DNA from 3 places in the Rhizobium sp. P1_E6 genome. Region 3 is predicted to be linked to each of the others. Evidence: riboswitches for the same ligand, from Rfam matches in the RefSeq annotation. Region 3 holds a riboswitch; each other region holds the start of a gene.
What was found. A riboswitch is a leader RNA that binds a small molecule or an ion and turns the genes downstream of it on or off. The one in region 3 is predicted to bind cobalamin.

Region 1: another riboswitch for cobalamin. It lies ahead of AC1D35_RS17560 (ABC transporter substrate-binding protein); the one in region 3 lies ahead of cobU (bifunctional adenosylcobinamide kinase/adenosylcobinamide-phosphate guanylyltransferase).
Region 2: another riboswitch for cobalamin. It lies ahead of metE (5-methyltetrahydropteroyltriglutamate--homocysteine S-methyltransferase); the one in region 3 lies ahead of cobU (bifunctional adenosylcobinamide kinase/adenosylcobinamide-phosphate guanylyltransferase).

Annotation. Positions count from the first base shown of each region.
Region 1 is NZ_JBFUBG010000033.1:10,939-15,480, reverse strand. Features, by position in the region: gene AC1D35_RS17570 (ABC transporter ATP-binding protein) at 1-473, opposite strand, end outside; gene AC1D35_RS17565 (iron ABC transporter permease) at 470-1,510, opposite strand; gene AC1D35_RS17560 (ABC transporter substrate-binding protein) at 1,507-2,538, opposite strand; cobalamin riboswitch at 2,719-3,001, opposite strand; gene AC1D35_RS17555 (metallochaperone AztD) at 3,057-4,289, opposite strand; gene AC1D35_RS17550 (arylsulfatase) at 4,532-4,542, opposite strand, start outside.
Region 2 is NZ_JBFUBG010000036.1:26,358-30,899, forward strand. Features, by position in the region: gene metE (5-methyltetrahydropteroyltriglutamate--homocysteine S-methyltransferase) at 1-2,164, opposite strand, end outside; cobalamin riboswitch at 2,272-2,477, opposite strand; gene AC1D35_RS18460 (heavy metal translocating P-type ATPase) at 2,518-4,542, opposite strand, start outside.
Region 3 is NZ_JBFUBG010000001.1:198,962-203,503, reverse strand. Features, by position in the region: gene cobN (cobaltochelatase subunit CobN) at 1-1,206, opposite strand, end outside; gene cobW (cobalamin biosynthesis protein CobW) at 1,216-2,262, opposite strand; gene cobU (bifunctional adenosylcobinamide kinase/adenosylcobinamide-phosphate guanylyltransferase) at 2,267-2,776, opposite strand; cobalamin riboswitch at 3,232-3,380, opposite strand; gene AC1D35_RS00955 (chloride channel protein) at 3,588-4,542, shown strand, end outside.

The sequences.
Region 1 (4,542 bases), on a different contig from region 3:
CTTGGGGTCTGGGCCAGCGCCCTGGCGATATGCACCCGTTGCCGCTCGCCGCCAGACAGTGTCTGCCAGAGCTGGCCGGCGCGTTCGCCCATGTCGACGCGGGCGAGTGCTTCTTCGACCGCGGCATCGTCATCGGGTGCCCAGGACGAGAGGAGGCCGCGATGCGGCGTGCGGCCGAGGCGGACGATATCGCGCACGGTGAGCTGCGTATCCGTCGTCGTCTGCTGCTCGACGAAAGCGATGCGGCGGGCAAGGGCGGCGCGCGAGAGGCCGGAGACATCATCGTCGCCGAGGCGGATGATGCCGGATCTGACCTGCCGCAGCCGGCAGATCAGGCGGAGCAGACTCGATTTTCCGGAGCCGTTCGGCCCGAGCAGGCCGAGCACCTTGCCCTTTTTGACCGATATGCTGACGCCATTGACGATGACGGTATTGCCGGCGGCATAGGTGACCTTGTCGACTGATATGCTCATGCGCTTCTCCGCACGCGATAAAGGATGATGGCGAAGGCCGGGGCGCCGAAGAGCGCGGTGACGACGCCGATCGGCAGGATCTGCTGCGGAATGATGATGCGCGAGACGATGTCGGCGCCGACCATGAAGATCGCCCCGCCAAGCGCTGTCGCCGGCAGCAGGCGGCCATGGGCTGGGCCGACCAGGAAGCGGGCGGCATGGGGAATGACGAGGCCGACGAAGCCGATGGAGCCGACCATGCTGACGACGCTTGCGGTCATCGTAGCCGTGACGGCGAGCAGGGTGAACTGCACCCGGCGCACGGCGATGCCGAGGGAAGCTGCGGCATCCGTGCCGAAGGCGAAGGCATCCAGCGCACGCACATGGGCAAGGCAGATGACGAAGCCTGTCAGTGCGACCGGCAGGGAGAGATAGACATCCGGCCAGCGCACGCCGCTCAGCGACCCCAACAGCCAGAAGAGCACGCCGCGGGCCTGTTCTGCATTGGCCGACGTGGTGACGATATAGGAGGTCAGCGCATTGAAGAGCTGCGAGCCCGCCACGCCGCAGAGAATGATGCGCTCGCTGGTGCCGCCCACACCGGCTGCCAGAATGCCGACCAGCAGGAAGGCAATGACGGCGCCGATGAAGGCGCCGGCGGAGAGGCTGAGCACGCCATAGCCGAAGCCTGATATCATGACGCAGACGGCCCCGGTAGAGGCGCCGGCCGAAATGCCGAGCACATAGGGTTCGGCGAGCGGATTGCGCAGCAGCGCCTGCAACACCGTGCCGCAGAGCGCCAGCGACGCACCGGCACTGGCCGCCACCAGCGCGCGGCTGAGGCGGTAATCCCAGACGATGCCCTGATGAATGCGGCTGAGTTCGAATGCCGTGCCGAACAGGCGGTTGGACACCGCCTTTGCCGTGGTGGCGAGAGGAATGGCGATCTCGCCTATAGACACGGCAAGGCTCACCACCAGCCCGAGCAGGACGAAGGCGGCGATGGTGAGCGCGGCGAGCGCCCACCATTTCCTCTGTCGCAAGGCAGCCTGGCTCACTGCGTCAGACCGAAGGACTTGATGCCCTTTGCGAGCGTTTCGATACCGTCGATCGTGCGGATCGTCGGGTTCATCGACTGCGCGTCCATCATGATGAAGCGCTTGTTTTTCACCGCATCGAGTTCACTGGTGACCGGATCATTCTCCAGGAAATCCACCTTCACCTTGGGATCGTCGGCGGCATAGCGACGGCGGTCCATGGTGGCTATGACGATGACAGCGGGATTGGCCTGCGCAATGGTTTCCCAACCGACGAGGGGCCATTCCTCTTCCGTGCTGACGACGTTTTTCGCGCCGAGCGTCTTCAGGATATAGGCCGGTGCGCTGTTCTTGCCGGCGATGAAGGCATCACCCTTGACCTCCTTACTGGAGAACCAGAAGACGACGGGCAGGTTCTTTGCGGCAGCGCCGGCAACGGATGCGGCGGCATCGGCCTCGCGCTTTTTCAGGTCGGCGATCAGCCTGTCGCCGCGGTCCTTGATGTCGAAGATTTCAGAGAGTTCGGTGATTTCCTGATAGATCAGGTCCATCGTGAACAACTCCTTGCGCACGCCATCACCGCCATCGGCGTTGATCTTGGCGACGCAATCGGCAGGCGCGACATAGGTGTTGATGCCGAGATCTTTGAACTGCTCGCGCTTGCCGACGGACCCCTGCGTACCGACATGCCATTCGAATTCGGCAGCCACCAGATCGGGCTCGACACCGACGACGGATTCGAAGCTCGGGTCATTGTCAGCCAGTCGTTTGATCCTGCTGTTGGCGTCGGCATATTGCGGCAGGACCGGGCCGACCCAGACGGCCGTGCCGGCGATCTTGTCGGCAAGGCCGAGCGAGAAGAGCACTTCGGTCATGCCTTGGCCGATCGAAACGATCTTGGCCGGTGCCTTGTCGAACGTGACCGGCTGGCCGCAATTGGTAAGGGTGAGGGGGTATCGGGTGGCGGCGAAGGCGGGGGCTGCGAGGCCGGCCAGGCAAAAGCCGGCGAGCCCGAGCGCAAGGGAAAAGCCTGGAAGTAACTGGCGCATTGGAAACTCTCGATCGGAAGGAAAAGGGCTAGCGGACGCCGGCGCGCGCAGATGCGTGAGCCAAGCGTGGAGGGAGAGGGCTAGCGGCGGGTGGTCCAATCGGGACGGATCGCATGCGGCAAGCGGCAGGGATTAAGGTCAATCATGTCTGCTCCTTGTCCGGGCATCCCCGCCCGGCTGATTGGATCGTGATTGACGGCAGGTCTCCTGGCTCACGGATGTCAGTCGGTCATCTGCCTTCCCGCGCTTTCGCACAGTGGCATGGCCCTGAGGCCTTGGAGTGACCGGCTCGCTTGTCATGTCCTGATATGAATGGCGCACCATACATTCCGGGATATAACCAGCAATCCGCTTACAGTTGCGGGGGCAGCCACGGTCTTGGTCCCTTTTGGGTCGTCCGCACCGTGTTCCCTATTAATCCCCTCGAAGCTCTCCTCGGGGAACCGTCGTCCTGATCTATGACGCCGCCGTGGGCGACGTCAAGCACCGGATGCAAAGTGTCCCGGGTCCGGAGCCGCTCAGTGGCTGGCGCCCGAGCCGCCGGCGGCGACGAGCGCGAAGGGTTGGCCGTCGACGGGGATCGTGCGCGTTTCCTTCAGCGTTTCGCTACTGACGAGGCGGATCAGGCTGTGGCGAGGATCGGTGATGGCGATATTATCGCCGGCCACGGCCAGCCGCGGCCGCGGATCGCGCCAATGCCCATCCTTGCTGTAGGGCTCCGTGACGGTTTCCGATCTGACGATCTCGCCCTTCACCGTATCGAGCAGGTGCAGCTTGCCGTCCTCGGTGAGGATATAGGCATTCTGGAACCGTGCCGGATCGAGCACGAAATCGACGCGGCGGGTCGGAAGGTCTATGACGCGGTAGGGTGTTTCGGTGCTGTCGGGATCGATCAGCACCACCTTGTCCTCCCCGTAATTGCCGAGGAAGAACTGCATGGAGCGCCCGCCGAGCAGGGTCGAGACCTTGCCTTGCGGCAGCGACGCGCCATAGCCGAGCATCTCCAGTTTGGGGCCTTTCGTGCCGCCGGGGCGGGCGACGAGCACGCCTTCCTCGCAACCGAAGGCGACGAGGCGGGCGGAGGTCGCCTCGCCATGCAGGCCGGTGCAGGGCGCGACATCGCCCACCTGTTGTCCGTCACGGTCGAGCACGCGCAGGCCAAGGCGCGGCGGCAACTCGCCTTCCTTGACCGGCGCCTGCATGTTCGGCACTGAAACCAGCAGGTGATTGCCCATCGGCACCGCGACGCCGTGATGGGCGGCGATGGTGTTGAAAGCCTTCGGCTCCGGCTTTGCCTGCAGCAGACTACTTTCCCTCAGGAGATCGAAGCGGTCGGTGCGGTCGTAGAAGATCGCCACGTCATCGCCATGCGTCACGACATGGCCGGGCTTCTCGCCCTTTATCGTCGCGCCGATCAGCTTCGGCGGCGTCACTTCGAGATCGCGATGCTCCCCATGATCGGAAAGGACAATGCCGGTATCGATGACATGAACGATATTCTCATCGCCCTGGACCGCAAAGACCGTGCGCCCGGTGTCGCTCAGCGACAGGGCGGCATAGCCCTTGAGATCGAAGCGACCGATCTGTCTGCCGCTCGCAAGATCGATGGCGCGGACGACCGGCAGGCTGTGATCAGCCACGAAAAGCCGCCAGCTTTCCTGCTGTTCCTCCTCTGCGCGGGAAGCCGATGGCAGGGCGGCGGAGGTGAGCGCGGTGGCGACTGCGAAGACAGCGAAAAGGCGCCGGGACATGAAATCTCCTTTAATGTAATAACATTACATCTTCGTTGTTATAAAGTTACATTTGCCTTGTCCAGTCCTGGCTGTCGGATTTTTGGGAAATTAGGGCGCTGGCCTCGTTTGATGTTTGGCCGGCTTTCATCGTGACCGGATCGCAACGTCAAGCACGGGCAGTGAGAACTGTTGCCGGTGGAGGGGAACGTCGGCTGCAGCAGGCGGCGCGACGGCCGCCTCGCTGCGGTGATGTTTTGCAATCAGTTCTTCG
Region 2 (4,542 bases), on a different contig from region 3:
GCTCGGCCATTTCCTCGACATCGGGAACGCGCGGCGAATGGATGTCATAAACGCCGGGACCGATCTCGTTCGGATATTTATAGCTGCGGAAGGCTTCCAGCAGTTCCATCTTCGAGCGTGAGGTCTCGATGGAAATCACGTCGGCATCCATGGCCGCAATGGCGTCGATAATCTGATTGAACTCCGAGTAGCACATATGCGTGTGGATCTGGGTTTCGTCGGAAACACCGGATGAGCACAGGCGGAAGCTTTCCACCGCCCAGTCGAGATAGGTCTTCCAGTCCACTTTGCGCAACGGCAGACCTTCGCGAAGGGCCGCCTCGTCGATCTGGATCATCGCCGCACCCGCCTGTTCGAGATCAAACACCTCGTCGCGGATCGCCAGCGCGATCTGCCGGCTGACATCGGCGCGGGAGAGATCGTCGCGAACGAAGGACCAGTTGAGGATCGTCACCGGCCCCGTCAGCATGCCCTTCACCGGCTTCTCCGTCAGCGACTGCGCATAGCGCCACCATTCGACCGTCATCGGTACGGGACGGGAAACGTCGCCGAAGATGATCGGTGGACGGACATAACGGGAACCATAGCTCTGCACCCAGGCATGCTGCGTGAAGGCGAAGCCGGAAAGCTGCTCGCCGAAATACTGCACCATGTCGTTGCGCTCGAATTCGCCATGGACGAGCACATCGAGGCCGATTTCCTCCTGCCAGCGGATCGCCGCTTCGGTCTCCTTCTTCAGGAAGGCATCATAATCCGCCTCGCTGATCGCCCCCTTTGTGAAAGCAGAGCGAGATTTGCGCACATCAGCCGTCTGCGGAAAGGAGCCAATCGTCGTCGTCGGGAAAAGCGGCAGCCGAAGCTTTCGATCCTGCAGGCCGGTGCGCTCCGCAAAGTCACTGCTGCGTGTCTTCATCGCCTCGTCGATTGCGGCAACCCGCTGCCTGACCTTCATGTCATGCACGCGCACTGATGCAGCACGCAAGCCAACGGCTCGCGACGCGGCCGCGATCACCTCTGAAGCCGTGCCGGGGTCGCCTAACGCTACAAGTTCGTCCAGCTTCTGGGTCGCGAAAGCGAGCCATGACCTCAGCTCGTCGTCCAGTCCGGTTTCCAACTCCAGATCGATCGGCACATGTAGCAGGGAGCATGACGGCGCGATCTGCAGCCGGTCAGCACCGAAATGCTGGATCAGCGGCTCGATCCTTTTCAGGATCGCAGCCAGATCCGCCTTCCAGATATTGCGCCCGTCGATGACGCCAAGCGACAGCGTCAGGTCGCCGGGCGCATCGAGAAGGGCTTCGATCTGCCGCGGAGCACGAACGAGATCGACATGCAGGCCCGCGACCGGAAGCGCAAGCACCGTCGGCAGGTTGTCACCTATGTCGCCGAAATAAGTGGCAAGCATGATCTTCAGGTTCGGCACCAGCTCATGCAGCGCGCGATAGGCATGTTTCAGCGCCGCCTGCTCTTCTCCCGTTAGATCCAGCACCAGGCACGGTTCGTCGATCTGCACCCAGTCGGCACCGGCAGCACTCAGCTCCGCCAGCACCCTCGCATAGACCGGCAACAGGCGCTCCAGCAGGCTGATCGGCGCAAAACCGTCATCGGTTCCCTTGGCGAGTTTCAGGAAGGTGACCGGACCGAGGATGACCGGCCGGGTGTGTATGCCAAGGGTCTTGGCTTCGATGAAGGCATCGAGCGGCTTGTTTGCCGTCAGCGCAAAGGACTGATCGGGACCGAGTTCCGGCACCATGTAGTGATAGTTCGTGTCGAACCACTTCGTCATTTCCAGCGCCGGCACGCCATGTCCGTGATGGTGCTGATGGCCGCAATCGGCATGCGCCGCATCGCCGGTCGAGCCGCGCGCCATGGCGAAATAGGTATCGAGCGCAACAGGGCCGCCCTTCCAGCCATAGGTCGAAGGAATGGCGCCGACCATGACGGCCGTGTCGAGCACATGGTCGTAAAGCGAGAAATCGTTCGAGGGAATGACGTCGATCCCCTTCTCTTTCTGCAAGGCCCAGTTTTCGGCCCGCAACCGCTTCGCAACATCGAGAAGCGCGKCGCCATCGGATTTTCCGGCCCAATAGTTTTCCAGTGCGAATTTGAGTTCGCGATGCTTTCCGATCCTGGGAAAGCCGAGATTGGCAGTCTTGATGGTCATTTCCTTACCCCGAAGGTTATGGGCAAGGCTGAGGCGCAACGCATCGACGAGATGCGGACACAGGAGTGCCGTCTCGCGCAAAGCGGCACACCGGGACACCCCGCCCGTGGACGTTATCTATCGCGGCAGGTCTCCTGGCTTGCGGGTCATCGACACCATCCAGTCTTCCCAGGCGTCTTCCCAGTGACGTCGAAGGACGGTGTCTATCCGCTTACAGTTGCGGGGGCAGCTTCGGTCTTGGCGATCGCCGCACCGAATTCCCTCTTAGCTTGGGATTGTCTGATCCCAAGAACCAACGATGCGGCAAGCATGCACCCACCGCATCGCAACGTCAAGATCACATAAAGAAATCTTTATATCTTTATACGAAGAAGGCGAAGCGCATTCATCGTCACCAGCACGGTCGCGCCGGTATCGGCGAGGATCGCCGGCCACAGGCCGGTAATACCGACGATGGTGGTGACAAGGAACACCGCTTTCAGCCCCAGCGCGATGGTGATGTTCTGGAAGATATTACGCATCGTCCGCTTCGAAAGGTCAATCATGCGCGCAACGTCGCCGACACGTCCGTGCAGCACGGCCGCATCCGCGGTTTCCAGCGCCACATCGGTGCCGCCGCCCATGGCGATGCCGACATCGGCAGCGGCAAGCGCCGGCGCATCGTTGATGCCGTCACCGACCTTGGCGACGAACAGCCCTTCCTTCTTCAATTCGCCGACGATCCGCTGCTTGTCCTGCGGCAGCAACTCGCCGCGCCAGTCGATGCCGAGATCACCAGCAACGGCAGCGGCCGTGCGCTTGTTGTCGCCGGTCAGCATAATGGCACGCACGCCTGCCGCCTTCAGCGTCGCAAGGCCGCTCTTTGCGTCCTCACGCGGCTCGTCGCGCATGGCGATGAGGCCGGCAGCGACTCCATCGATCAGCAGCACCGAAACACTTTTGCCCGCGCCGTTCAGGACGGCGACCTGCTCATCCTGCTCCGCACTCAGAGCACCACGCTCTCGCGCAGCCGGTGGCGACAGGAGATCGAGCGTCTCGCCGCCCACCTTACCCGTCACACCCTTGCCCGGCAGCGCCTCAAGTTCGAAAGCCGGCGGCATCGGCACACCATCGGCCTTCGCCCGGTTGAGGATCGCCAGCGCCAGCGGATGGCTGGAGCCCTGCTCCAGTACCGCGGCGCGTGACAGCACCTGCGCCTCGGGACGTCCATAGGCAATGATATCGGTCACCTGCGGCTTACCCGCGGTGAGCGTACCCGTCTTGTCGAAGGCAACGGCCGTCACCTTGCCAAGCGACTCCAGAACCGCTCCGCCCTTCATCAGCAACCCGCGACGCGCACCCGCCGAAAGCGAGGCCGCAATCGCCGCCGGCGTCGAAATGACCAGCGCGCAGGGGCAGCCGATCAGCAGGATCGCAAGACCCTTGTAGATCCACTCGCCCCACGCCGCACCCATCAGAAGCGGCGGCAAGGCCGCGACAAGCGCCGCCACGACAACAACGCCCGGTGTATAATAACGCGAGAAGCGGTCGATGAAGCGTTCTGTCGGCGCCTTGGATTCCTGGGCTTCTTCCACAAGCTTGACGACACGGGCAATCGTATTGTCCTCAGCAGCGGCCGTTACACGAATGCGCAGCGCGGCATCGCCATTGACCGTACCGGCGAAGACAGTCTCGCCCGTTCCCTTGCGCACCGGCGTGCTTTCGCCGGTCACCGGCGCTTCGTCGATAGCGCTTTCACCAGACAGGATCGTACCGTCGGCGGAAATCCGATCGCCCGGCCGTACGAGAATGACGGAGCCCACAGCGAGTGTTTCCGCCGGCACTTCCTTCACCTCGCCACCCGTTTCAAGCAGCGCAATCTTCGGCACCAGTGTTGTCAGCGACTGGATGCTGGCGCGCGCCTTGCCGGCCGCAACGCCTTCCAGCAGCTCACCGACAAGGAACAGGAAGACCACCGTCGCCGCTTCTTCGCCGGCATTGATGATGACTGCGCCGACGGCGGCGATTGTCATCAGCATTTCAATCGAAAAGGGAATGCCGGCAAGCGCCGCCATGATGGCGCGCTTGGCGATCGGAACCAGCCCGACCAGCATGGCAATGATGAAGGCATAGGAAGCAATCGATGGCACCAGATGGCCCACCACATAGGCTGCCACCAGTGCCACGCCGGAAAAGATCGTCAGCCGACCCTTCTTGCTCTGCCACCACGGACCCGTCATCGGTCCATGATCATGGCCATGCAGCCCTTCGACTTCCTCCGCGCCATGCGAATGCCCGTGATCGGAATGGTCATGACCAGCATGATCATGATCGCGATCATGGCCTTCATGGGAATGGTCATGATGCTCATGCTTATGCGCATGGTCATGATCGTGATC
Region 3 (4,542 bases):
GCTGGAAACGATATTGGCCTCGACCGCAGCATCGTAGCGCGCCGCCGATTTGAAAGAGACGGCGCGCGACAGCACCCGGCCGTCCACTTCCGGCAGCGCGACATTCATGCCGAGATCACGCGCCGACAAGCCTTGCGAGGAAGCGGCCCAGGCTTCCCGCGACGAAGCGGAAAAGATCGCCTGCAGCACGATGGCGTCATTGGCCTCCAGCACTGTCGGCTGGCGATCGGCGCCGGGTGCGGAGACGGCAAAGCCGGTCGTGTTGATGACGACATCGGGCTTGAGGTCGGCGAAGATAGATTCAAGTATGCCTTTGGAGATGGGATCCTTGAGGCTGTAGGCGAAGACCGGCAGCGGGCGCAGGCCCTGTGCCTGCAAGGCTTCGATGAGTGCTTCGACAGGGCGGGTTTCGCCGCTTTGAACGAGGGCGCGGTAGAATGCGATGGCGACAGTCGGCACCGACCGTCCCTTCTCCCCATCGGGGAGAAGGTGGCCCGAAGGGTCGGATGAGGGGGCCACCCCACAAACCTCGCCATCGTACTCCCGCTGCTCGCTTCCTCCGTCGCTCGCCTCCCTCATCTGCCCCGTCGGGCATCTTTTCCCCGCTGGGGAGAAGGCAGAACCTGCTACCGCCTTCCACTCCTCAATCCCGACAAGCCCCCGCCCCGGCCACCAGATCCCCGCCTTCATCAGCGGCGCAGCCGGCGCCGGCTTCTCCGCCCCAGACAGCATCGCCGCCGCATAGGCCAGAAAGCCTCGCGCATTGGCATCACCACCCTCGATCAGATACCCCCAGAGCGCATTGAGATCATCGAGCGCCACATTCGAAAACGGCGTCAGCCCCGCATCCGGCCGCGCATCCCCCGGCAGCACCGCAATCAGCGCCCCGTTGCGGGCGGCAACCGCATGCAACGCCTCCAGCGCATAATGGAAATAGCTCGCCCCACCCAGCGCCCGCACGATGATCAGCTTCGCATGCCGCGCCGTGCGCTCGATATAGGTATCGACCGACATCGGATGCTTCAGGCTCATCAGGCTCGCAAGCCTCAGCGAATGCCCCGTCGCTCCGCCGCCATGAGCCGCGGCGATTGCCGCAAGCTCGGTGTCGGCGGCAGAGAGGAACAGGATATCGCCCGGCGACTGGCCGAGGTCGATGGCCTCGTCCCCGTCGCTGATCGTTCCCTGTTGAGCCAGAAGCAGATGCATCGAAACTCCTTAGACCAGCGCCACGATCGCCTTGCGCACCGCGTCCTGATCCATCTCGTGCAGGCCGATGACGACGAGGCGCGTGCTGCGTGCTTCGCCCGGCGCCCAGGCGCGGTCGAAATACTGGTCGATGCGGGCACCCACGGCCTGCAGCTGCAAGCGCATCGGCTTGCCGGAGACATCGATGAAGCCCTTGAGGCGCAGCACGTCATGCTCGGCGATAATGCGCTTCAGCTTCTCGACGAAACCTGATGTATCGGCGATAGCGCCGAGCTCGACGACGAAACTGTCGAATTCGTCGTGATCGTGCGGCGTACCGTCCTCATGCTCCAGCTCGTGATGGGACTTGCGGTTGACGATATCGTCTTCCGTGCCGATGCCGAGGCCGAGCAGCACGCTTGCCGGCACGTCGCCATTTTTCGCTTCGATCATCACAGGCTTGCGGGCGATGCGCGAGGCGACTTCTCTTTTCACACGGCTAAGGCCGTCAGCGTCGATCAGATCGGTCTTGTTGAGCACGATGAGGTCGGCGCAGGTCAGCTGATCCTCGAAGAGCTCCTCGATCGGGCTTTCATGATCGAGCGATTCATCCTCGACGCGGCGTGCATCGACGGCATCATGGTCATCGGCAAACCGCCCGGCGGCGACGGCCGCGCTATCGACCACGGTGATGACGCCGTCAACGGTGACTTCGCTGCGAATATCCGGCCAGTTGAAAGCGGCTACCAGCGGCTGCGGCAAAGCAAGACCCGAGGTTTCGATGACGATATGATCAGGGCGCTGCTCGCGCTCCAGAAGCTTCGTCATGGTCGGAATGAAATCGTCGGCCACCGTGCAGCAGATGCAGCCATTGGTGAGTTCAATGATATCGTCCTCGGTGCAGTTCTCCGCCCCGCAGCCCTTCAGCACATCACCATCGACGCCGAGATCGCCGAACTCGTTGATGATGAGCGCAATCTTCTTGCCGCCGGCATTGGTGAGCAGGTTGCGGATCATGGTCGTCTTGCCGGCGCCGAGGAAGCCGGTGATTACGGTTGCGGGGATTTTCTGCTGCATGGAACTAACCCTTCATTTTCAGCGGCAGTCCTGCCGCGATAAAATAGACATCCGCGGCTTCTGCCGCGATCATTTGGTGCAGCCGGCCGGCATGGTCGCGGAACTCCCGCGCCATGCGATTCTCGGGCACGATACCGAGACCGACTTCATTGGAAACGATGACGAGCCGCGCCTTTGCCGTAGGAAGCCAGGTGGCAAGGGCGGCGGACTGGGCGGCGATATCGCGCTCGTCCATCATCAGGTTGGTGAGCCACAGTGTCAGGCAGTCGACGAGAACAGCCCTGCCCTCGCCGTCGATGGCGGCAAGGCGTTCGGTCAGATCCAGCGGCTCCTCATGCGTGGTCCAGGAAGGGCCGCGGTCGGCCTTGTGCTGGTCGATGCGCGCCCGCATTTCGTCGTCCCAGGCGCGGCCGGTGGCGATGTAGTGGCGGTCGAGGCCGCTGGCTGTCACGAGGTTTTCGGCAAAGCGGGATTTGCCGGAGCGGGCACCGCCGAGGATGAAGGTGGCGGTCATGCTCGGACGACCCTCGCAGAAAGCGCCGAACACAAGCAAAGCGTCAAATGACAGGAGTACCCTGCGGCCCCCTCATCCGACCCTTCGGGCCACCTTCTCCCCGCGGGGGAGAAGGGGAAACCCCACCGCACCACCAGAGGCAGCGCTGAATCATATCCTTCAGCCAAGACAACCTCCGTGCTGGCAGCGGGTGAATACCCAGAATGGGCATTATGCCCGGCACGGATGGCAGGTCTCCTGGCTCGCAGTTGTCGGCGGCGACCGGGGCGACCGTTTACGGTCGCCCCTGATCGTGCCAGCGGATCTGCCTCGCCTTCCCGGCTGCATCTCGTGAAAAGGCGGACGATTCGTAGAATTGGAGGCGTCCTGCCCCGGCTGATCACGATGCATTTCCAGTGGCTTTTCCGGCACCTGTCCCGCCTTGCCCGCCTGCACCACGCAGGCTGCCGACGCAGCAGTCGAAATGCCGGATGGAAGACCCTGACTGCTCTACAGTCGCGGGGTCGGCTGTGATGAAAGCGCCCGGTTTGGGTCCGCCCCGTCACATTCCCTTTTCATCCGGAAGGCGTAACGCCGATCCGGAACCATCCATTATGTCTATTCATGGTTAGGCCCCCGCCCCCGCCATGTCAATTGGCGCACTGGGTGCATACGGCCCTCATCTCGACTTAGACTACAGATATTATCGTCTTTAATCAAAGGCTTACGTCACAAAAACTTTACGGCCCGGCCGGTATTTCGCCGCAATTGCCGCTCATGCGGATGGCGGCCCCGCCCTTGACCTGCACTCCTGCTGCCTAGTTTCCCCATGATGCTCTCCCGAATGGATATCCGCCGCCTCGGCCCTCTTGGCACAGTCCTCGATCCGGGACGCATGCGCGCGCTCGTCCGACATAGCGAAATGGGCATGGTCTTTGCCGGCGCGCTCGTCGGTATCGCCTCGGGGCTTGCGGTCACCGCCATGAGCTACGTCTCGGAGGAGATGCACAGGCTGATCTTCGGCATCGACGGCACGACGAGGCTCAGCGCCTCGCAGATCGACAACAAGTTCCTGCTGATGGCCGCCCCGGTTGCCGGCGGCATGCTGCTCGGCCTGCTCATCTTCATTCTCGCCAGATGGCGCAAGAAGCCGATGGTCGACCCGATCGAGGCGAATGCGCTGCATGGCGGCCGCCTGTCGCTGACGGACAGCATCCTCGTCGCCATCCAGAATCTTGTCTCCAATGGTTTCGGCGCATCTGTGGGGCTGGAAGCGGGCTATACGCAGCTTGCCGCCGGCATCGCCTCGAAATTCGGGCTGAAGCTGCAGTTGCGCCGCTCCGACATGCGCGTCCTCGTCGGCTGCGGTGCGGCGGGCGCTATCGCTGCCGCCTTCAACGCGCCGCTGACGGGCGCCTTCTATGCCTTCGAGCTCATCATCGGCACCTACACGATCGTCTCTCTGACGCCTGTCGTCGTCGCCGCTCTTGTCGCTACGCTGGTCGCCCGTCTGCTCTCCGGCAGCGATTTCATCATCGATGTCGGCAGCTTCGGCGCGGTCGCCCCGGCCGATTACGTTCCGGCGCTGCTGCTTGGCGCGGTCTGCGCCGGCGTCGGCATCCTCATCATGCAGGGCGTATCCTTCGTCGAGGAGCTGGCGCGCAAAAGCTCCATCGCACTGCCCTTCCGCCCGGCGCTCGGCGGCATCGTCGTCGGCCTCCTGGCGCTGGTCTCGCCGCAGGTGCTGGCCGCCGGCCACGGCGCGCTGCATCTGAACCTCGCCCATG